Regions from separate parts of the Aquamicrobium lusatiense genome, predicted to be linked through region 2. Evidence: riboswitches for the same ligand, from Rfam matches in the RefSeq annotation. Region 2 holds a riboswitch; each other region holds the start of a gene.
The links. Region 2 has a riboswitch for cobalamin ahead of HNR59_RS15470 (DUF1852 domain-containing protein). Riboswitches for the same ligand answer to the same signal wherever they lie in the genome.
Positions count from the first base shown of each region.

Region 1: linked by a shared signal. The riboswitch ahead of metE (5-methyltetrahydropteroyltriglutamate--homocysteine S-methyltransferase) and the one ahead of HNR59_RS15470 (DUF1852 domain-containing protein) in region 2 are both predicted to bind cobalamin.
Region 3: linked by a shared signal. The riboswitch ahead of HNR59_RS20160 (ABC transporter substrate-binding protein) and the one ahead of HNR59_RS15470 (DUF1852 domain-containing protein) in region 2 are both predicted to bind cobalamin.
Region 4: linked by a shared signal. The riboswitch ahead of HNR59_RS06775 (ribonucleoside-diphosphate reductase subunit alpha) and the one ahead of HNR59_RS15470 (DUF1852 domain-containing protein) in region 2 are both predicted to bind cobalamin.

Region 1 covers NZ_JACHEU010000001.1:1,406,342-1,412,137, reverse strand. Annotated here, with positions in the region: gene HNR59_RS06760 (FAD-binding oxidoreductase) at 1-694, shown strand, start outside; gene metE (5-methyltetrahydropteroyltriglutamate--homocysteine S-methyltransferase) at 837-3,164, opposite strand; cobalamin riboswitch at 3,259-3,469, opposite strand; gene HNR59_RS06750 (ABC transporter permease) at 3,545-4,804, opposite strand; gene HNR59_RS06745 (ABC transporter ATP-binding protein) at 4,819-5,484, opposite strand; gene HNR59_RS06740 (hypothetical protein) at 5,489-5,796, opposite strand, start outside.
Region 2 covers NZ_JACHEU010000002.1:296,531-302,326, reverse strand. Annotated here, with positions in the region: gene HNR59_RS15480 (HP1242/YdcH family protein) at 79-312, shown strand; gene HNR59_RS15475 (outer membrane protein) at 581-1,327, shown strand; cobalamin riboswitch at 1,577-1,791, shown strand; gene HNR59_RS15470 (DUF1852 domain-containing protein) at 1,890-2,939, shown strand; gene HNR59_RS15465 (methionine synthase) at 2,967-3,995, shown strand; gene HNR59_RS15460 (transglycosylase domain-containing protein) at 4,408-5,796, shown strand, end outside.
Region 3 covers NZ_JACHEU010000008.1:39,564-45,359, reverse strand. Annotated here, with positions in the region: gene HNR59_RS20165 (TonB-dependent receptor domain-containing protein) at 1-2,040, shown strand, start outside; cobalamin riboswitch at 2,329-2,531, shown strand; gene HNR59_RS20160 (ABC transporter substrate-binding protein) at 2,685-3,701, shown strand; gene HNR59_RS20155 (FecCD family ABC transporter permease) at 3,770-4,753, shown strand; gene HNR59_RS20150 (ABC transporter ATP-binding protein) at 4,750-5,514, shown strand; gene HNR59_RS20145 (pseudoazurin) at 5,527-5,796, shown strand, end outside.
Region 4 covers NZ_JACHEU010000001.1:1,416,518-1,422,313, reverse strand. Annotated here, with positions in the region: gene HNR59_RS06790 (tetratricopeptide repeat protein) at 1-338, shown strand, start outside; gene der (ribosome biogenesis GTPase Der) at 342-1,778, shown strand; gene HNR59_RS06780 (glutamine synthetase family protein) at 2,123-3,478, shown strand; cobalamin riboswitch at 3,718-3,936, shown strand; gene HNR59_RS06775 (ribonucleoside-diphosphate reductase subunit alpha) at 4,040-5,796, shown strand, end outside.

The DNA.
Region 1 (5,796 bases), on a different contig from region 2:
GCCGATGATGTCGATGCTGCGCTGGTTCAGCGACTGCGCGCCGGGCACCGACGTCACCTTCGTCAACTGCGCCAGGCGGCCGGAAGACATCATCTTCCGCAAGGAGCTGGAACTGCTGAATTCGCGGATGCCCGGCCTGTCGCTGGCCTTCATCGTGGAGGAGCGCTCTCCGCGCGAAGGCTGGTCCGGCCATATGGGACGCGTGGATGCGGTGCGCCTGCCACTGCTCGCACCCGACTTCCATGAGCGCGAGATATTCTGCTGCGGGCCGGAACCCTATATGCGTGCCGTGCGCGACATGCTGCAGCAGGCCGGTTTCGACATGGCCTTCTATCATCAGGAAAGCTTCGGCGCGCCGCCGGTGGAGCCCGTATCCCCGCCTTTCGCCGAGGCGCAGACGGAAGCCGCCGAGCAGGCGGCCCCGGTTCAGGAGGTTGTGCCGGTGCACTTCAGCCTGTCGGAGGTAGACGGCGAATGCCTGCCCGGCCAGACCGTCCTGCAGGCGGCACGCGCCAGCGGCGTGCGCATTTCAGCCGCCTGCGAGTTCGGTCTGTGCGGCACCTGCAAGGTGAGGAAGATTTCCGGCCAGGTTGAGATGAACCACAATGGTGGCATCCTCGATGACGAAATCGCCGAAGGCTATATCCTCGCCTGTTGTTCAAGGCCGCTGGGCGAGCTGGAAATCGAAGCCTGACAACTCTGAAGTAGCCGGCCCGATGACAGTGGGCCGGGTCTGAGAATACGCGCCCGCAGCCGGCAAGTCCGGCGGCGGGCCTCCACAGCATCGATAATTCAGATCGTCCTTTGTGCGTCCGAGTGAACGCACGACGATCTCATCAGCTTGCCAGCGCCCGCAATTCGCGCGCCGCCGCCACCATGTTGACCAGCGCCGGCTTCACCTCTTCCCATTTGCGGGTCTTGAGGCCGCAGTCGGGGTTGATCCAGATCTGGCTGTCGGACAGGCGCTTGCGCGCCAGTTTGAGCAGGTCCGTCATCTCTCCCGTATGCGGAACGCGCGGGGAGTGAATGTCATACACGCCCGGCCCGATCTCGTTCGGATATTTGTAATTGCGGAAGGCATCGAGCAGCTCCATGCGCGAGCGCGAGGTCTCGATGGAGATCACGTCGGCATCCATCGCCGCGATAGCATCGATGATGTCGTTGAACTCCGAGTAGCACATATGGGTGTGGATCTGGGTCGCATCCTCCACGCCCGTCGATGCCAGCCGGAAGCTGCCGACCGCCCAGTCGAGATAGGTCTTCCAGTCCGCCCTGCGCAGCGGCAGGCCTTCGCGCAGCGCTGCCTCGTCGATCTGGATCATGACCGCGCCTGCCTTTTCAAGGTCGACCACCTCGTCGCGGATCGCCAGAGCGATCTGGCGGCAGCTTTGCGAGCGCGGAATGTCGTCGCGCACGAACGACCAGTTGAGAATGGTCACCGGGCCGGTGAGCATGCCCTTGACCGGCCTGTCGGTCAGCGACTGCGCATATTGCCACCAGCGCACCGTCATCGGTTCGGGGCGCGAGACATCGCCGTAGATGATGGGCGGACGGACATAGCGGGAGCCGTAGCTCTGCACCCAGCCGGCCTGCGTGAAGGCGAAACCGGCAAGCTGCTCGCCGAAATACTGCACCATGTCGTTGCGCTCGAACTCGCCATGGACCAGCACGTCGAGACCGATCTCCTCCTGCCAGCGGATCGCGGTTTCCGTCTCCCTGCGCAGGAAGGCTTCGTAGTCGGCAGCACTCAGTTCGCCCCTGACGTGGGCGGCGCGTGCCTTGCGCACCTCGGCCGTCTGCGGAAACGAGCCGATGGTGGTGGTGGGGAATTTCGGCAGATCGAGCTTGCCGGACTGCTTTTCACGCCGTTCGGCGAACGTGCTCTTGCGGCGTTCCATGGCCCCGGTGACGGCAGCAAGCCTGTCGCCCACCTTCCTGTCGTGCACGCGCGGAGATTTACGGCGCGAGGTAATGGCGTCGGCCGATGCCTGCAGGGCATCCGCAACCCCGGCGCGGCCCTCCGACACCGCATGCCCCAGCACGACCAGTTCGTCGAGCTTCTGCGTGGCGAAGGCGAGCCAGGATTTCAGCTCCGCGTCGAGCGCCGTTTCAAGCTCCAGATCGACCGGAACATGCAGCAGCGAGCAGGATGACGCGATCTCGATACGATCGAGCGGACGCGCCTCCACCACCGGCTTCAGATAGTCCAGTATGGCATTGAGATCGGCTCGCCAGACATTGCGGCCATCGATCACCCCGAGTGACAGCACTGTGTTGGAGGACAGTTTTGCCGCAACGGCCTCAATCTGCTCCGGCGCGCGGGCCAGATCGACATGAAGTCCCGACACGGGAAGCGAAGCGGCGAGGTCGCGATTGTCGCCAAGCGCGCCGAAATAGGTGGCGAGCATCAGGCTGAGCGCGGGGACCTCCGTGGCGAAATGATTGTAGGCGGTTTCGAGGGCGGCGCGTTCGCCGGCTTCGAGATCGAGAACCAGACAGGGCTCATCGATCTGCACCCAGTCCGCGCCGGCCGCGTGCAGGCGGTTCAGCAGGTCGGTATAGACCGGCAGAAGCTTGGGCAGCAGCGAGAGCAGATCGAACTCCTCGCCGCCGGACTTGGCAAGCCGGAGGAAGGTCACCGGCCCGAGCACGACCGGGCGCGTGTGGATGCCGAGCGCCTTTGCCTCAAGAAAATGATCGACCGGCTTGGTGGTGGCCAGCACGAATTCCTGATCAGGCGCCAGCTCGGGCACCATGTAATGATAGTTGGTGTCGAACCACTTGGTCATCTCCAGCGCCGAGGTGGAATGGACATGGCCGGGATGACCGCAGCCGGCATCCCCCTCACTGCCGCGCGCCATGGCGAAATAGGTGTCGAGCGGCACCTCGCCGCCGGTCCAGCCATAGCGCTGAGGGATCGCGCCGACCATGACGGCCGTGTCGAGCACATGGTCGTAGAGCGAGAAATCATTGGACGGAATGCGCGTGACGCCCTTTTCGGCCTGAAGGCGCCAGTTGTCTGCGCGCAGACGTCTGGCCGTCTCGAGCAGCGCCTCGGCGCTGTCCTTGCCCGACCAGTAGTTTTCAAGTGCGAACTTCAGTTCGCGGCGGCGGCCGATGCGCGGCACGCCGAGCGTTGCGACGGAAACTTTCGATTTGGCCATTCCATAAACCCCGATGGTTGGGGCGGATGCGCAAGGCAGCCGTCAACACCCGCACGATACGGGCATATCATGGCCTCCGGGACACCCCGCCCGTGGACGTGTTTTCGTCATGGCAGGTCTCCTGGCTCACGGGTCATCGCCTGCGTCCGTCTTCCCAGGGCTTTCACCCCAGTGACCTGAATGGACGCAAGGCTATCCGTCTACAGTTGCGGGGGCAGCGCCGGCTTTCCCATGGAAGGCACCGGCTTCCCTCTTAGCTTCGGGGCAAAAGTCCGCCCCGAAGAACCACGACGCCTTCAATCTCGGCGTTTCGACAAACGATGTCAATATCACATAAAGAAATGTTTATATCGTGATTTGCTTTACTGGCAATACTCTTGCTAGGCGCGCAATGCCTGCGCCGGGCTCTGGCGATAGGCGATCAGCGCGGGCAGCAAAGTTGCAATCGCACAGGCAAGCAACAGGCCGGCCAGCGTCCACAGATCAGCCGTCTGGAATTCGACCGGCATGGCGACACCGCTGCTTTTGGCCAGATGCGAGGAGATTGCCCGCACGATTGCATAGCCGATCGCGAAGCCGGCAATGACGCCTGCCGCGACGAGCATGAAGACCTCCAGCCAGACCATACCCATCACCACAGGCCGCGGCGCGCCGAAGGCCCGCAAGGCGCCGATCTGGCGCCGGCGCTGGAGAACGTGAACCGCCACCACCATGAGAATGGCGGCACCGACAAGCCCCTGCGCGCCCATGGCCACGAAGCCGAGCACGCGGCGGGCATCGCCGAGCGTTCCGTAAAGCCGGGTCAGCACCTCACCGGGAAAGACGGCGAGCGTCGTTTCGGTGCGGTATTGCTGGCGCAGATTGTAGGCATCGGCAATGCTCTTCGGCTTGACCAGAATGGCGGGCACGCCCGGATTGTCGGCGCTCAGCAACGCGGCCTCGTCAACCGGATCGCCCGCGAAGCCCGGCCCGTGGTCGTGCCCGTGATCGTGCGGAACGTGAGCTACGGCGGCCAGCCCTGCCGTCTCCGCCTCGTGATCGTGGTCGGCATGTGCGGCCCACACGGACTGGATCGGCACCAGTATGGCCCGGTCCCACGGCGTGCCGGTTGGCGCCATGCGGCCGACGACGCGGTATTCCACATGCGCATGCACCTCGCCCGCCTCACCCACGCTGCCATGGAAGGGGTGGAAGCTGTCGCCTATATCCCGCGTCACCTGGGAGCCGACGATGGCGTCGCCCAGATGGCTGAAGCCCTCGCCCCCGGCCAGTCCGCCCAGCATGGCAACGGCATCGCCGGTGGTGCCGACGATGGGATAGCCGCCCACAAAGTCGCCGAAACCCACCGGGATGGCGTTTTCAACGCGCGGATCGGCGCGCAGGGCCGACAATGTCGCCGGCGGCAGCAGTTGCAGCGGTGCTGGCTGGAGAAAGATGGACGACAGGATAAGCTGGGTTTCCGAACCGGCCGCGCCGACGACCAGATCGAAGGCCGCGGCGGCGCGGGCACTGCCAAGCCGCAATGCGCGCTCCTGCAAGGTAACGGACACGCCGAGCGCCGTCGCCAGCGCGATCAGCAAGGCGAGAATGAGCGCACCGATCCAGTTGCGGCGCAGGTCGGCAAGAATGAAATGAAACATCCGGTATCAGATCCTCATGCAGCCAGACGGCCGTTTTCGAGCCGCAGCGTGCGGCTCATGCGGCCGATCAGCCGCTCGTCATGGCTCGCCACGATCAGCGTGGAGCCCGCCTCTTCGGCCAAATCGACCAGCAGGCTGGCGACGGATGCGCCGGCTTCCGCGTCGAGGCTCGCGGTCGGCTCATCCGCCACGATCACGCCCGGACGGCCGACCAGAGCGCGCGCCACAGCCACGCGCTGCATCTGGCCGCGCGACATCGTGCCGACGAACTGATCGGGGCGCTGGATACCGACCCGCGCCAGCAGGTCGCGGGCCCGCGCCTGCATTCCGTCTGGCAGGCGCAGGTGCGACAGGCGCTGCGGCAAGAGCACATTGGCCTCGGCCGAAAGGCCGGGGAACAGATGGAAATCCTGCATGACGAGGCCGACATTGCGGGCCCGCCAGCGATCGCGCCCGCCTTCCGGCAGCGCGGCTATATCCTCGTCGTTCCAGACCACGCGGCCGGCTCCTGCCCGCTCCATGCCCGTCACGATGTTGATGAAGGTGGTCTTGCCCGACCCCGAAGGCCCCGCCAGAGCAACCATTTCCCCGGCTTCCAGCCGCAACCCGGCCAAATCGAGCGCTGGCACGGGAAGTCCCGGATAACGGACCTGAAGCCCTTCGATTGACAGAGCCTGCATCACTCTAAACCCTTCGGAAATCGGCGTTGACGATGCGCAGCAGGCTGACGAAACCCGTATCCGGATCGGTCCACGAGCCGACTTCGAGCTTGCCGGAGACCTCGATGGTGGCATTTGCCTGCTCGAAGGTCTGCGCCCGGTCCAGATAGACGACGATGATGTCGTCCGGCCAGTCCGCATCGGACGAGCAAAACGGACACAGCGCCATGGGAATTTCGGTGAGCACGAAGAAATTGGCTTCCGCCTTCAGGGGCGGCGCCATGAAGCCGCGCATGGCGACCGGCTTGCCTTCCAGAGCCTTCACTTTGTCGG
Region 2 (5,796 bases):
TCAGCCATTTGTTTGACATTGATCAACCGGGCCGACGCCCTACCTTCTATGTTTGGGAAGCAAACCACAGGAGGCGACATGTCAAACACCCCGCATACCCTCGGCGAAGAATTCCCCGGCAAGCTCGATGCAATTCATGCTCTCAAGGCGCAGGATCCGGAGTTCGCCCGTGTCCTCGAAGAGTATGACGACGTCAACGATCAGATACACAGGTCCGAGACGCGTATCGACACGATCAGCGACGATGCCGAAACGGAACTGCGCCGCCGCCGCCTTGCTCTCAAGGACAAAATTGCCTCCGCGCTGAGCTGATAGTAAATCAGCGCAAATTATGTTCGGTGTAGCGGTGACTTAAGCATAATCCTTACCTATCGTAAGGTTATATCCGATGCCACTCAGATATTTTTCTCCTCTGAGTGGCTTCATTTCATTTTGTGTATGTTTAATTTATTATTAACTATTCAAATATCTGTATTTTATGGAATTTTGATCTTCGTAACGAAATGTGTCTTTTATGTTACAGACATTTTACGACGACGATCGTAAGTTAATTTCACGATTTCAACTAAGAGGTTTTGTCATGAGAAAAGTTCTCTCTCTTGCTGCTGTTGCAGTCATTCTTGCTTCGGGTGGCGCTTATGCTGCTGATGCGATTGTTTACAGCGAGCCTGCCCCGGTGGCCCCGGCGTCCTTCTATAGCTGGACCGGCGGTTATGTCGGCTTCAACCTTGGCTATGGCGGTGGCAAGGCAAAGCATCCGTTCAGCGTCACCGACACCACGGGTACGCTGGCCAGCGGTTCGCTGAATATGAACTCCAGCGGTTTCCTTGGCGGCGTTCAGGCGGGCTGGAACTTCCAGGCCGATCAGATCGTCTATGGTGTGGAGGCTGATTTTCAGGGTGGAAACGTCAAGGGCGAAACCAATATCTCCGCCAATGTGCTTGGCGCTGGCACTCTTGATGCTGCCATCGGCACGAAGCTGAACTGGTACGGCACGGTCCGCGCCCGTCTCGGCTATACGGCGACCGACCGCTTCCTCGTCTACGCCACGGGTGGTCTCGCCTATGGCGAAACCAAGAGCTATGCCAAGGGCGATCTGGGCGGTACCGCCTTCAACGAAAGCGTGAAGAAGACGAAGACCGGCTGGACTGTGGGTGCGGGTGCGGAATATGCCGTGACCGACAACTGGACCGTGAAGTCGGAATATCTCTACACCGATCTCGGCAAGGCGAATGTGTTCTCGGACACCATCGGTGGTGCTGATGTCAACATTGACCGGAAGTTCAACTTCCATACGGTCCGGGTTGGCTTCAACTACAAGTTCTGATCTGGTTTCTCTCTGGAGCGTTTCCAGGAAAAGTGGAGATACTTTTCCGGTTCGGAAATGCGCCAAAACAAAGACTTAGAGCCGTTCAATGATTCCGTGAAACACTGAACGGCTCTGAAATCGAAGCCCCGGCAATCAGCCGGGGCTTTTTTTGTTCAGATGCCGGCACTGAAGAACCTGATATTGGCATTTGCGACTTAAAGATATAAACATTCCTTTATATCCTATTGACTTCGGACTGCAATTGCAGGAAGGTGCGCGTGCCTAGGTTCTCCGGTCGTTGCGTGCAACGCGCCGGGGCTAAGAGGGAAGCCGGTGCCTCGTCTTTTCGGGAAAGCCGGAGCTGCCCCCGCAACTGTAAGCGGCGAGCTGATGTCCAGCATGTCACTGGGGTGAAACCCCGGGAAGACGGGCAGCAGCGCCGACCCGCGAGCCAGGAGACCTGCCTTGGCGAAATAACGTCCACGGGCGGGGTGTCCCGGTGTGCCGTAGCGGAGACCGCGTCGCGGTCGATCCTGCTATGTGTCCGCTGACCCATGCCCCCAACTTATTGGGGTAAGTCATGTCTCAAACCGCAATTTCCGATGCTTCCCCGGGAGCGCCGCCTGTCGATCGCCGACCGGCCGCGAGGAATAACGATTTCACGTTTCGCCTTAAGAGCGTTCGTTTCGATGAGGATTATCGTCCCGCGGACAGCACGCGTATCACGACCAATTTCGCCAATCTGGCCCGGGGCGAGAACCGTCAGGAAAACCTGCGCAATGCCCTGAGGATGATTGACAACAGGTTCAACGCACTGGCGCATTGGGACAACCCCAAAGCTGATCGTTATTCTGTCGAGCTTGAGATCATTTCGGCTGAGATGACCATTGGCGATGAAGGCGACAGCGATGCCTTCCCGCTTATTGAAATATTGAAAACGATTATCGTTGATCACAAGACCAATGAGCGCATCGAGGGCATTGTAGGGAATAATTTTTCCTCTTACGTGCGCGACTATGACTTCAGCGTGCTGCTGCCGGCGCATAACAAGGATCGGGCTGAATTCAGCATTCCCGATGATTTCGGTGATCTTCATGGAAAATTGTTCAGGTGCTTCCTGAACTCAAATGCCTATAAAGAGCATTTCAACAAGCCTCCGGTCATTTGCCTGAGCGCGTCAAGCAGCAAGACATACCGCCGGACAGAAAACCGTCATCCTGTATTGGGCGTTGAGTATCAGCAGGGCGAGCTATCTTCGACCGATCTGTATTTCAAGAAGATGGGGTTGAAGGTTCGCTATTTCATGCCTCCGAACAGCGTTGCGCCGTTGGCCTTCTATTTTGTCGGCGACCTGCTCGGTGACTACACCAATCTGGAGCTGATCAGCACCATCAGCACGATGGAGACTTTCCAGAAGATTTACCGGCCCGAGATCTACAACGCCAATTCTGCTGCGGGGGCACACTATCAGCCAAGCCTGAAGCATCAGGACTATTCACTGACCCGGATTGTCTACGATCGCGAAGAACGCAGCCGGCTGGCCATCGAGCAGGGAAAATTTGCCGAAGAGCACTTCATCAAACCATACAGGGCCATTCTTCAGCAGTGGTCCGCCAACTACGCTCTTTGATTGAACGGAAACAAAAGGTCATCTGTCTTGAAAACGCTTTTGCCTACATCAACAGCCGGCAGCCTGCCAAAACCCTCCTGGCTTGCGGAACCTGAGAAGCTCTGGTCGCCATGGAAGCTGCAGGACGAGGAACTGGCCGAGGGCAAACGGGACGCTCTGCGCTTGTCTCTGGACGATCAGCGACAGGCGGGCATCGACATCGTCAGCGACGGCGAGCAAACGCGCCAGCATTTTGTCACGACGTTTATCGAAAACCTCAACGGTGTCGATTTCGAGAAGCGTGAGACGGTCCGAATTCGCAATCGCTATGATGCGAGTGTGCCGACGGTGGTCGGCGATGTTTCCCGCCAAAAGCCGGTTTTTGTCGAAGATGCCAAATTTCTGCGTCGGCAGACCACGCAGCCCATCAAATGGGCTCTGCCCGGTCCGATGACCATGATCGATACGCTCTATGATGCCCACTATAAGAGTCGCGAGAAACTGGCCTGGGAGTTCGCCAAAGCCCTCAATGAGGAAGCCAGGGAACTGGAGGCTGCCGGCGTCGATATCATCCAGTTCGACGAGCCCGCATTCAACGTCTTCTTTGATGAGGTGAATGACTGGGGGGTGGCGACCCTCGAAAAGGCAATGGAAGGGCTCAACTGCGAAACTGCGGTGCACATCTGTTATGGCTACGGCATCAAGGCCAATACAGACTGGAAAACGACGTTGGGATCGGAGTGGAGGCAGTACGAAGAATCTTTCCCCAAACTCCAGAAATCCAGCGTCGATCTGATCTCGCTCGAATGCCACAACTCGCATGTTCCAATCGACCTGATTGAACTCATTCGAGGTAAGAAGGTGATGGTGGGTGCCATTGACGTGGCGACGAATACCATCGAGACGCCGGAAGAAGTCGCCAGCACTCTGCGAAAGGCTCTGCAGTTCGTTGATGCCGACAAACTCTATCCCTGCACGAACTGCGGCATGGCGCCGTTGTCTCGTCAGGTCGCGACAGGCAAGCTGAAAGCTTTGAGCGCAGGCGCGGAAATCGTCCGCAGAGAACTTTCGGCTTAGAGCATATCTGCTTTTCCCTGAACCGCAGAAATGCTCTATCTCTTTGTTTTGGAAGCATTTATGCGATGCCAGATGTTTCCATCTGGCTGCAAAAATGCTCTGGAGCCTTTCCCGGATCGGTCTGGCCGTTTTGTCTAAATGGTCATTCCGATCCTGCGCTTGAGGGTCCGGTGGGTGAGGGCTGCTCCTCCCGCACCGGATTTCTTCCTCCGGCCGTAATGCGGTAGATTGCGTGACGCCGATCGAAAGAACCGTTTCGCTGACTGAACCATTGTGAACAGAGCGGCAACGGATGAAAGCCAAGCATTTGAATATGCTGCACATTGGTTTTCCCGGAATTAACCCGCCCTTAAATTGCCTTAACTAACCTTCACCTCATCGCCATTGGCTGGGGGAAGGTACGGCATCGCGCATGGCGAACCGCAGGAACAGACGCATCGAACCAAGCTTCGGGGAACCGGCGCGCGACGCTTCCGTTGCGGGTTTCTCCCTGCGTGAAGAGGACCGGGTCGTGCCTGCCGGCCGCAAGCCGCGTTCTCGTAAGGCGGACAGGGCGGAAAAGCCACGGCGTTCCGCAAAGGCGCGCTCCGCGCGCGGCGGGCGGGGCAGGCGCCGCGGCCTGTTCGGCCTCTTCATGCGCATGGTGTACTGGTGCTTCGTGCTGGCGATCTGGGCCGGCATCGCCGCTGCCGGCATGGTCGTTTACTATGGCGCCAAGATGCCGGCCGCCACCACATGGTCGATCCCCGACAGGGCGCCCAACATCAAGATCGTGTCGGTCGACGGACGGCTGATCGCCAACCGCGGCATGAGTGGCGGCGAGGCGGTGCACCTTTCGGAAATGTCGGCCTATATCCCGAAGGCGGTCATCGCCATCGAGGACCGCCGTTTCTATTCGCATTTCGGCATCGATCCGCTGGGTCTCGGCCGTGCGATGGTCACCAACCTGATGCATGGGCGGCTCTCGCAGGGTGGCTCGACGCTGACCCAGCAGCTGGCCAAGAACCTGTTCCTCAAGCCCGACCGTACGCTGGAGCGCAAGGTTCAGGAGGTGCTGCTGGCGCTGTGGCTGGAACACAAGCACACCAAGGACGAAATTCTGGCCATGTATCTGAACCGGGTCTATTTCGGTTCGGGAGCTTATGGCGTCGAGGCCGCATCGCGGCGCTATTTCGGCAAGAGCGCGCGCGACGTGACCCTGTCGGAAGCCGCTTTGCTGGCGGGGCTGCTCAAGGCGCCGTCACGGCTGTCTCCGGCGCGCGACCCGAAGGCTGCGGAAGCGCGCTCGCAACTCGTGCTGGCCGCGATGCAGGATGAAGGGCTGGTCAGTTCCCGCGAGATGACCCATGCCATGAGCGCGCCCGCTGCGCGCGTGCCGTCCTACTGGACGGGTTCAGAGAACTACGTTGCCGACACGATCATGGAGGAACTGCCCGACCTGATCGGCGAGGTGGAGGGCGACATCATCGTCGACACCACCATCGATCTCGATCTTCAGAAGCTTGCCGAGCGTTCCATCCGCCGGCTGATCGACGAGAACGGCAGGAAGCTCGACGTCAGCCAGGGCGCGCTCGTTTCCATCGACAATTCCGGCGCGGTGCGCGCCATGGTTGGCGGTTACGATTATTCGACCAGCCAGTTCGACCGTGCATCCGGCGCTAAACGCCAGCCCGGTTCGGCTTTCAAGCCGTTCGTCTATGCCGCTGCACTGGAAGCAGGGCGCACGCCAGATAGCGTGCGCAACGATGCGCCGATCCAGATCGGCAAGTGGAAGCCGGTGAATTACGGCGGCAAGTATTAT
Region 3 (5,796 bases), on a different contig from region 2:
TATGGCGATGTCGATCTCAGCTACGGCCTGTCCTATCGCGGCGAGGATACGCGCGGCAGCCGCCACACGGCGGCGCTGGAAGCCTGGAACACCGCGCGTGACGCCATTCGCCACGAAGCCGCAATCTATGCGAAGGCGGCATGGAAGCCGGTCGACTGGGCAACGCTGAACGCCGGGCTTCGCTATTCGCATTTCTGGTCGAAGGATCGTTACGATCCCTATGAGCGCGAGGACATCGAGAGCAGGGTTCTCGGCTTCCGCACCAATGATGGCGGGTTCAGCCCATCCGTCGGCGTGACGCTGGAGCCCTTCGACGGTTCGCAGTTCTACGTCAACTATTCCAACACGATGCGCGCACCCAGCGTCATCGAATCCGTCTCGGCCTTCAACAGCGTGGTCGCCAACGCCGATGTGAAGCCGGAGCGCTCCAGCAACTGGGAAGTCGGCACCAACCTGACCCGTGACGGTCTGCTGACCGGCGAAGACCGGGGCATGCTCAAGCTCGGCTACTTCAACTGGGGTGTGAAGGACTATATCGCACGGTCGGTCCGTAACGGCTCGGGGCCGCTGACGCTGAACATCGAGAACATCGACCGGGCGAAGTTCTCCGGCATCGAGCTTTCCGGCCGCTACGAGATCGGCGGTTTCACGGCCGATCTCTCGGCCAACTACTTCCTCAACGTCGAGTATTGCCGCACCGCCGGCACCTGCGAGAACAAATCGCTCTACGGCGACTATGCCACCAACCATGTGCAGCCGGAATATACGATCGACCTGACGCTGTCGCAGAAGCTGCTCGAAGATCAGCTTACGGTTGGCGGGCGCATTTCCCATGTCGGCCCCCGCGCCATCGGCCATGGCGACGTGACCGCGCAGGGCGCCAGCGAGTTCATCTCCCTTGTCGACTGGAAGCCCTACACGCTTGTCGATGTCTTCGCCGAATACAGGATCACCGAGGACCTGACCGCTGCGGTGCGCGTGGAGAACCTGTTCGACCGCTTCTATGTCGATCCGCTTGGCCTTGTTACGCAGCCGGGACCGGGCCGGACTTTCTATGCGAGCCTGACGGGATCCTTCGGTGGCGAGCAGAGTTTCCAGCCGTTCAGCAATCCGCTCGCCGGGTTGTCGGGCGGCCACGGCGCGGCGCGCGGTGGCGAAGCTGCGGCCATCGACTGGAGCGGGCTCTATGCCGGCGTGCATGCCGGCGGCGCCTTCGGCCGCACATGGGGCTCCACGACGACGCTCGACGGTTCCGACAGCACCATCGCTGCCCGGGAATCGGCGGATCTCAAGCTCAACGGCGCCATGTTCGGCGTACAGGCCGGCTACAACTGGCAGCTCGACAACGGGGTTGTGTTCGGTCTGGAGGGAGACTGGAGCAAGACCTACAACATCACCGGATCGAAGAAGGTTCTGTCCACCGATCCCGTTCTGGCGGCCAAGGGCCATGCCGATGCCTATACGAGCTACGACATCGACTGGATGGCCAGCCTGCGCCCGAAGATCGGCTACGCTTTCAGCAACCGCTTCATGGCCTATGCCTCGGGTGGACTGGCGCTCGCCCGCGAAACACAGTGGCGCGACCAGTACATTTCCGACCAGGCCGATGAAACCCTCCCCAACGGTACGCAAACGACCGTTTTCTCCGTCGAGAAGGCCGCCGCCACACGCGCCGGCTTTACCATCGGCGGCGGTCTCGAATATGCGCTGAACGACAACTGGTCGATCAAGGCCGACTATACCTACAGCCGCTTCGGCAAGAAAGATTTCAGGTTCAGAAATGCCCGTGCCGGCACAGGCAAGGATTATACTACCTCGACGACCACCGTCGTCGGATATGAAACGGTCGACCCTTCGCAGGACCCCAGCATGGCATGGCTGTGCGACATGGATCCGAGCTTCTGCACGCCCTATGAAAAGCCCATCTATGAGACGACGACCACCAACCATCCGGGCAGTTCGAGCACCGTGAACGGCCGCAATGCCTCAAACGCTCTCGATTTCCACATGATCAAGGTCGGGCTGAACTACAGGTTCTGAGATCAGCAGATCACGAAACAGCACCTGAAGGGCTTTACCGCAGCGGGAGGCGCCCAAATCGGGCGTCTCCGTGCCGGACGTGCCACCCACGGCAAGATCGGCAGGGTGCTCGCACAGGCCGGCGAGCGTCAGAGCCTCTCTCCCTGCAACAACTGCATCCGGCAGCTCTTTCAGCCTCATCATGGGTCAAGGCAGGAGCGGGCTTGCAAGCTGTGATCTTCCCCCGACAGGGGCCGCAAAAGGCTCTGGGGAAGGCGCGACGAATAGCTTGAAAAGCCTGACGCACATGCGATACGAGCAGGTGTCGGTTTCCGCAAGGAACGAAGAGGGAATTCGCCGTAGGCTTCAAAAAGGCCTGCGAAACGAAACTGCCCCCGCAACTGTAGGCGGTTGAGTCCTCTCCCCGAAATGCCACTGGGCTTCGGCCCGGGAAGGTGGGGAAGGGACGGTGACCCGTCAGTCAGGAGACCTGCCGACAACTGGAACTGAATGTGCCGGGCGGGGTGCCCGGGAGAGGTTGTCGATGAAGCCGTCCCTGCCTGTACGGGCTCTATTGCGCATCCGTGGCGATGCGCGGCTTTCCATTGCCGTCCCGACCCGAAGCCTTCGGTCCCTGCCGCAAACCGATCGGAGAACTTCGCGTCATGACCTTCCCGCGTCTGGCACTTGCCGCCGCCAGCCTTGCGCTGCTCACGGCCCATGCGTCCGCTGAACCCACCAGATACCCGCTCACGCTGGAAAACTGCGGTGAGACGATCACCTTCGACAAGGCTCCAGCCACGAGCGTAACCGTCGGACAGGCCGCCACCGAGGCGCTCTATGCCCTTGGCCTGGGCGACAAGGTGACCGGCACCTCCGTCTGGTTCACCGACGTTCTGCCCGAGCACAAGGCGATCAACGACAAGGTCGAGCGCCTTGCCGACAACGACCCGAGCTTCGAAAGCGTCGTGGCGAAGAAGCCCGGCGTCGTTGCCGTCCAGTTCATCTGGCATGTCGGGCCGGAGGGCATCGTCGCCACCCGCGAGCAGTTCCACGAGGTCGGCATCCCGACCTATGTGATGCCTGCCGATTGCGTGGCCAAGGACAACTCGGTCGGCGTCGACGGCACCCGCACCGCCGCCTTCTCGACCGAAACCATCCATCAGGGCGTGCGCGAGCTTGCCGAAATCTTCGACGTGCAGGACAAGGGCGAGGAAGTCGTCGCCGATCTGGTCAAGCGCGAGCAGGATGCGGTCGAGCGCGCAAAAGCACTCGATCTCAAGGACGTGTCGGCCGTGTTCTGGTTCTCCAGCGCCGACATGAACATCGATCCCTATGTCGCCGGTCGCAAGGGCGGTCCGGCCTACATGCTGGACAAGCTCGGCATCCGCAACATCGTGGAATCGGATGAGGAATGGCCGGTCGTGGGCTGGGAAACCATCGCCAAGGCCAACCCGACGCTGATCGTGATCGCAAAAATGGATCGCCGCCGCTTCCCTGCCGACGACTTCGAGAAGAAGCTCGAATTCCTGAAGAGCGATCCGGTTGCCAGCCAGATGGATGCGGTGAAGAACAACCGCATCGTGGTGATGGACGCCCATGCCATGGACGCCACCATGCGCACGGTTTCCGGCATCGAGGTGCTGGCGGACGCGCTGGTCGAAAAGGGCATCGCCAGGTGACCATTACCACCGCAGGCCGGCCTTCCGTAGCGCGCCTGTGGTGGCGCTGGCCTGCGGGGCTCGTCGCCATGGCGGCGACGGTCTTTGCCGGCACCTGCATCGGGGAGACGCCCATTCCGCTCTCCATCGTGGTGCAGACGCTGGCCAACAAGGTTCTGGGTGCTGCCTATCCGCTCGATCCGATCGACATGGGCATCATCTGGAACTATCGCCTTCCGCGTGCGCTGGTGGCCGCATCCTGTGGCGCGGGGCTGGCGCTGTCCGGCCTCGTGCTGCAATCGCTGCTGCGCAATGCGCTGGCCGACCCCTATCTGCTCGGCATCTCCGCCGGTGCCTCGACGGGTGCGGTGACGGTGACGATTGCCGGCATCGGCGGCGGGGCGGTATCCATGTCGCTCGGCGCCTTCGCCGGTGCGGTCACCGCCTTCCTGCTGGTCGCCCTGCTGGCACGGGCGGCGGGCGGCGGCGTTTCCACGCGCGGCACAGGACAGATCATTCTGGCGGGCATCGCCGGCTCGCAACTCTTCAACGCACTGACCTCCTTCATCATCACCAAATCGGCCAATGCCGAACAGGCGCGCGGCATCATGTTCTGGCTGCTCGGCAATCTGAGCGGCGTGCGCTGGCCGGATGTAACGCTGGCCGTACCCATCGCCCTGACCGGGCTGATTGCCTGCGTCTGGCATGCGCGCGCGCTCGATGCCTTCGCCTTCGGCGCCGACTCCGCAGCCTCGCTGGGCATTGCCGTGCGCAGGGTGCAGGTCGTGCTGATCGGGTTGACCGCGCTGGTCACTGCCGTCATGGTTTCCATCGTCGGCTCCATCGGCTTCGTCGGGCTGGTCATCCCGCATGCCGCGCGTTTCGTCGTCGGCGTACGCCATGGGCGCCTGGTGCCGGCGACGGCACTGACGGGCGCAGCCTTCCTCATCGCGGCTGACGTGCTTTCGCGCACCATGATCCCCGGTCAGGTGCTGCCGATCGGCGTCATCACGGCTTTGGTCGGCGCGCCGGCCTTCGCCCTGATCCTGCTCAGGGGACGCCGCCGGCCATGATCCTTGAAGCAAGCAATCTCGGCTGGAGCGTGCGCCGTCTCCGGATCGTGCAGGGCGTGGATCTTTCCGTGCGCGAGGGCGAGACGTTTGGACTGGTCGGTCCCAACGGTTCGGGCAAATCGACCCTGCTGCGCCTGCTTGCCGGAATTCTGAAGCCGACAACGGGCAAAGTCGCCGTGGAAGGGCAGCCGCTTTCCGGTCTGCCGCGCCGGCTCGCGGCCCAAAAGATCGCCTATCTCGAACAGCAGGCGGATACCGGCGAGGCGATCACCGTGCGCGATGCGGTGGAGATTGGCCGCACGCCCTGGCTGACGCCCCTGCAACCGTGGTCGGACGAGGACGACCGTATCGTTGCCGGGGCACTGGCCGATGCGGATCTGCACGGATTTGAAAGCCGCTTCTGGGCCACGCTTTCCGGCGGCGAGAAGCAGCGCGTGCATCTGGCGCGCGCCCTTGCCCAGCGCCCGCGCATCCTGCTGCTCGACGAGCCCACCAATCATCTCGACGTGCGCCACCAGCTTTCCATGCTGGACCTTGTGGCCGCCCTGCCGGTGACATCGATCATCGCGCTGCACGATCTCAATCAGGCGCTGGCCTGCGACCGCGTCGGCGTCATGGCTGGCGGGCGGCTGGTGGCGCTGGGGCCACCGCAGGAGGTTCTGAGCGTCGACCGCATCGCCGAGGTATTCGGCGTGCGCGCCAGCATCGTCGTCGATCCTGCCGACGGCGCCCGCATTTTCCGCCTCGACCATCTCCGCTGAAAGGTATTCCATATGCGTCTCGTTTCCGCCCTGATGCTTGCCTCGCTCGTCATCTCCGCACCGGCTTTCGCCGAAATGCACGAGGTGAAAATGCTCAACCGCAACGCATCCGGCCCGATGGTCTATGAGCCTGATTTTCTGCAGATTGCTCCCGGCGACACGGTGAAATTCATAAAGACCACCAGCGGCCACAATGCCGCGACGGTCGAGGGCATGGTGCCGGAAGGGCATGAGGGCTTTCTCGGCAAGATCAACGAGGAGATCGAGGTCAAGCTGGACGAG
Region 4 (5,796 bases), on a different contig from region 2:
TGGCTGCCGCCGTCACCGAACTCGATGCCGTATCCGCCGACAGCGCCATTCCGCTTGGCCTGCGCGACATGGCGAAGCTGCGCGCCGCCCTTCTTCTGGTCGACACCGGCTCCTATGCCGACGTGTCCGCCCGTGTCGAGGCGCTCGCCGTGGATGGCAATGCGCTGCGCCATTCCGCCCGCGAGGCGCTTGGTCTTGCAGCCTGGAAGGAAGGCAAGTCCGCCGACGCGCTCAAGCTGTTCGACCAGATCGTCGACGATGAGCAGGCGCCGCAGAACATCCGCCAGCGCGCTACCCTGATGTCCGAACTGATCCGCGGTTCGGGCGATGCGTCGTGAGACATGAGCTTCAAAGCCGCAATCATCGGCCGGCCTAACGTCGGCAAGTCCACGCTCTTCAACCGTCTGGCCGGGCGCAGGCTGGCGCTTGTCGACGACACGCCGGGCGTAACCCGCGATCGCCGCACCCATGCCGCCAAGCTCTACGACCTTGCCTTCGAGGTGATCGACACGGCCGGTTTCGAGGATGCGCCGGCAGCCACCCTGCCCGGCCGCATGCGCGCCCAGACCGAGATCGCCATCGACGAGGCCGATGTCATCTTTTTCGTGGTCGATGCCAAGGCAGGGCTGATGCCCGACGACCGCACTTTCGCCGATGTGGTGCGCCGCTCCGGCAAGCCGGTGGTGCTGGTTGCTAACAAGGCCGAAGCGCGCGGCGCTCAGGGCGGATTGCTGGAGGCGTGGGAACTCGGCCTCGGCGAACCCGTGCCGGTCTCGGCCGAGCACGGCGTCGGCATGCCGGACCTGCGCGATGCCGTGGTCGAGGCGCTGGGCAAGGAACGCGCCTTCGGCAAGGACGAAGACGAGGACGACGGGATACCTGCCGCCAGCGAAGTGCTGATCGGCGAGGACATCGCCGACCCCGAAGCCGATGCGCCGGCCTATGATGAAAGCAAGCCGCTGCGCATCGCCGTGGTCGGTCGCCCCAATGCAGGCAAGTCGACGCTCATCAACGCGCTGATCGGCGAGGAACGTCTGCTGACCGGGCCGGAAGCGGGCATCACCCGCGATTCCATCTCCGTCGACTGGGAGTGGCGCGGACGGCAGATGAAGCTGTTCGACACGGCCGGCATGCGCCGCAAGGCAAAGGTGCAGGAGAAGCTTGAAAAGCTTTCCGTGGCCGATGGCCTGCGCGCCATCCGCTTCGCCGAGATCGTCATCATCGTGCTAGACGCCACCATTCCCTTCGAAAAGCAGGATTTGCAGATCGCCGACCTCATCATCCGCGAGGGACGCGCGCCGGTCATCGCCTTCAACAAGTGGGACCTGATCGACAATCCCCAGCAGCTGCTGGCGGAACTGCGCGAGAAGACCGAGCGACTGCTGCCGCAGGTGCGCGGCATTCAGGCGGTTCCGGTTTCGGCAGAAACCGGGCGCGGCCTCGACAAGCTGATGGAAGCGGTGGAGCGCACCCACAAGGTGTGGAACAGCCGCGTCTCCACCGGCAGGCTGAACCGCTGGCTGGAAGGCATCCTCGCCCATCATCCGCCGCCCGCCGTGGCCGGACGCCGGCTGAAGGTCAAATATGTCACGCAGGCCAAGACCCGCCCGCCGGGCTTCGTCGTTTCCTGCTCGCGGCCGGAAGCCATGCCGCAGTCCTATGTGCGCTATCTGATCAACAATCTGCGCGAGGCCTTCGACATGCCCGGGGTGCCGATCCGCGTGGCGCTGCGCACCTCCGACAACCCGTTCGCCGGCCGCGCCCGCAAGAAGAGCTGACAGGTCGAGCTTTCCTGACCCGGCTTGGCAAGGCTGTTGCCGCCGGGTAGTGTGTTCCTGAATGGCCCGGAATACAGGGCCGGGGGAAGCCACGGGCCGCATTTCATCATTCTCGTCCCGGCAGGTCTCCTGCAGCTTCAACGGGGACGAATCAAAATTCCTGGGAACAGGACACATCGGTCGGGCCGACCGCCAGCCACAAACGGTGCGCGCACGCAGCACCACCCCGCTCATTCTTTCATTGCAATCCATTCTGCCGGTGCAATGCCCGGCCCGAACGCGCGTGGCTTCCGAAAAGCCGCGCGCGTCGCCACCCCTATGTTCAACCAACCCGGAGGTATCAATTGAGTGAAGCGATCAGGGAGGTGCTGGACTGGCTGAAGAGCCGGCCTGACATCCACAGCCTGAGGGCCGCTGTGTGCGACCTGAACGGCATCATGCGCGGCAAGCGCATACCCGTCGATCAGGCTGCCAAGGCACTGGAAGGCAAGTTGCGCATGCCCTACTCGGTGTGCGGGGTCGACGTCTGGGGCGAGGACATCGTCGGCAACAAGCTGGTCTTCTCGACCGGCGACGCCGATGGCATCTGCCAGTGGACCGGTCGCGGCATCCTGCCGATGGACTGGACCGCCCATCCCACCGCACTCATTCCGCTCTGGCTGTCCGATGAAAGCGGCGCGCCCTTCCTTGGCGATCCGCGCCGGGCGCTGGCCCGCATTCTCGACCGCTACAAGGCGCTGAAGCTGACGCCGGTCGTCGCCACCGAGCTGGAATTCTATCTGGTCGACCCGAAGCCTGCCCGCCCGCGCGGCCCGGTCTCGCCGATCACCGGCCGCCGGCTCGATTCCGACGCGGCCCTTTCCATCGATGAGATCGACGACTTCGAAGGTTTCCTGCACGAAGTCTACGAGGCCTGCCGCCTACAGGACATTCCCGTCGACTCGGCCATTGCCGAGAACGGCGTCGGCCAGTTCGAGATCAATCTCAACCATGTTCCCGACGCACTGCGCGCCGCCGACGACGCGATACTCTTCAAGCGAACCGTCAAGGGCATCGCGCGCAACCACGGCTTCATCGCCTCCTTCATGGCGAAGCCCTATGGCAAGCGTTCCGGCAGCGGGTTTCATGTCCATTTCAGCCTGCTCGATGAAGACGGCAACAACGTCTTCGATGACGGCACGCCGCGCGGCTCCGACATATTGCGCCATGCGGTGGGTGGACAGCTCGCCGCCATGGCGGAAAGCACACTGGTGTTTGCCCCGCACTTCAACTCGTTCCGCCGCTTGCGTCCGAACTCGCATGCGCCAACCGCCGTTGCCTGGGGCTATGAGAACCGTATGGTCGCGATCCGCATCCCCGGCGGTCCAAACGCAGCACGCCGCATCGAGCATCGCGTGGCCGGGGCCGATGCAAATCCATATCTTGTGCTGGCTGCCATATTGGGGGCGGCGCTCATCGGCATCGAGAAGCAGCTGAACCCCGGGGAACCGGCGACAACCGATGTTTACGAACGCGACATGACCAAGTTGCCGCCCGACTGGGCCTCGGCGATTGCCAGCTTCGAAAACGGAAACCTCGTCGCGGAGATCTTTCCGGACGCGCTGCGCGGCTCCCTCGTCGCGTGCAAAAAGCAGGAACTGGAGACCTTTGCCCTGAGGGTCAACAATTTCGAATTCGAGACCTATCTGGAAGCGATCTGATACCAGCCGGCGGCGGATCGGTTTCCGCCGCCGCATCTTCCTGTGGTTATACCCGTGTTTCTCGTCGGCAGGGAGTTCCGGACGGCATCAAAATGCGTCAGGAATGCCGCCGCCTGCCCGGTCCGGCAAAAAACTTCCGATGAAGACTTTGTGCACAGGCAGCCTTTGGATTGTGGGCATAAGATAAATTCATCCATCAAATTCAAAATCAACCTGTTGACACCAGAACGGCTCCTGATACTAAATGTAGCCATCATGGTTCCTTTCAGCGCCAATATGGATCTGGAGGGCTAAGAGGGAAGTCGGTGCCCTTGCGAGGAAATCCGACGCTGCCCCCGCAACTGTAAACGGTGAGTCGTTGTCCCTTTTCGTGTCACTGGTGCGTTTCAGGCACCGGGAAGGCCGGACAGCGACGATGAGCCGTGAGCCAGGAGACCTGCCGTGATACTGCACGAAACTCGGGCGGGGTGTCCCGGAGGTGCGCTTGCCCACGTGGCCTGAGCCACGCCATCGGGCATGCGTTGCCGTCAGTTCCCCCGTCCACAGCGCCACGGGGATAAGATGCCGGCGACCACTGCACTCCAGACGAACGGGACCGATGCGGTTCCACCTTCCATCGAAAACGAAGCCCGGACCCCGACGGAGCCCGGCTACCGCATCATCCGTCGCAACGGATCGGTCACGCCCTTCGATCCGACCAAGATCACCGTTGCGCTGACCAAGGCGTTCCTGGCTGTCGAAGGCTCGGTGGCGGCCGGCTCGCGCCGCGTGCACGACGTGGTCAAGGACCTGACCGAGCAGGTCGTGGGCAACCTCACCCGCCGCATCGGCGAAGGCCGCACCTTCCACATTGAAGACGTGCAGGATCAGGTGGAACTGGCGCTGATGCGCTCGGAGCACCACAAGGTCGCCCGCGCCTATGTGCTCTATCGCGAAGAGCGCGCCCGCGAGCGTGCGGCCGCCAAAGCCGCCGCTCCTGAATCCGCCGCGCCGTCGCTCCACGTCACCCGCGCCACCGGCGAAAAGGTTGCGCTGGACGAAGCCCGTTTCCGCCGCATCGTCGAGGAAGCCTGCGAAGGGCTGGAGGCTGTCTCCCCGCAGCCGATCCTCAACGAGGCGCTGCGCAATCTCTATGACGGCATCACCGAGGACGAACTGTCGCTGGCGCCGATCCTTGCCGCGCGCACGCTGGTCGAGACCGAGCCCAACTACAGCTTCGTTTCCGCCCGCCTGCTGCTCGACCGGCTTCGCCGCGAGGCGCTGAGCTTCGTCACCGGCCGCTCCGAGCAGGCCACGCAGGCCGACATGGCCGAGCGCTATGCGACCTATTTCCCGGAATTCATCCGCACCGGCATCGAGGCCGACCTGATCGATCCCGAACTCGGGCGTTTCGACCTCAAGCGCATCGGCGCCGCCCTCAAGGCCGAACGCGACCTGAACTTCCAGTATCTGGGCCTGCAAACGCTTTACGACCGCTATTTCCTGCACACCAGGGGCAAGCGCTTCGAACTGCCGCAGGCGTTCTTCATGCGCGTCGCCATGGGCCTCGCCGCCCGTGAGATCGACCGCGAGGCGCGCGCCATCGAGTTCTACAACCTGTTGTCGTCCTTCGACTTCATGTGCTCGACGCCGACCCTGTTCAACTCGGGTACGCTCAGGCCGCAGCTTTCGTCCTGCTTCCTGACCACCATCGGCGACGACCTCGACGCCATCTTCAAGGGCGTGAAGGACAATGCGCTGCTCGCCAAATATTCCGGCGGCCTCGGCAATGACTGGACGCCGGTGCGTGGCCTCGGCGCCCACATCAAGGGCACCAACGGCGAGAGCCAGGGCGTGGTGCCGTTCCTGAAGGTGGCCAACGACACCGCCATCGCCGTCAATCAGGGCGGCAAGCGCAAGGGCGCGGTCTGCGCCTATCTGGAAACATGGCATGTCGACATCGAGGAATTCCTCGACCTGCGCAAGAATACCGGCGACGACCGCCGCCGCACCCATGACATGAACACGGCCAACTGGGTGCCGGACCTGTTCATGGAGCGCGTCGAGGCCGACGGCGAGTGGACGCTGTTCTCGCCCGACGAGGTTCCGGACCTGCACGACCTTTACGGCACGGCCTTCCGTAACGCCTATGAAGCCTATGAGGCCAGGGCCGCGGCCGGCGAACTGCGGGTCTGGCGCAAGATTCGCGCGCTCGACCTGTGGCGCAAGATGCTGACCATGCTGTTCGAGACCGGGCATCCGTGGGTCACGTTCAAGGATCCGTGCAACATCCGTTCGCCGCAGGGCCATGTCGGTGTGGTGCACTCCTCCAACCTGTG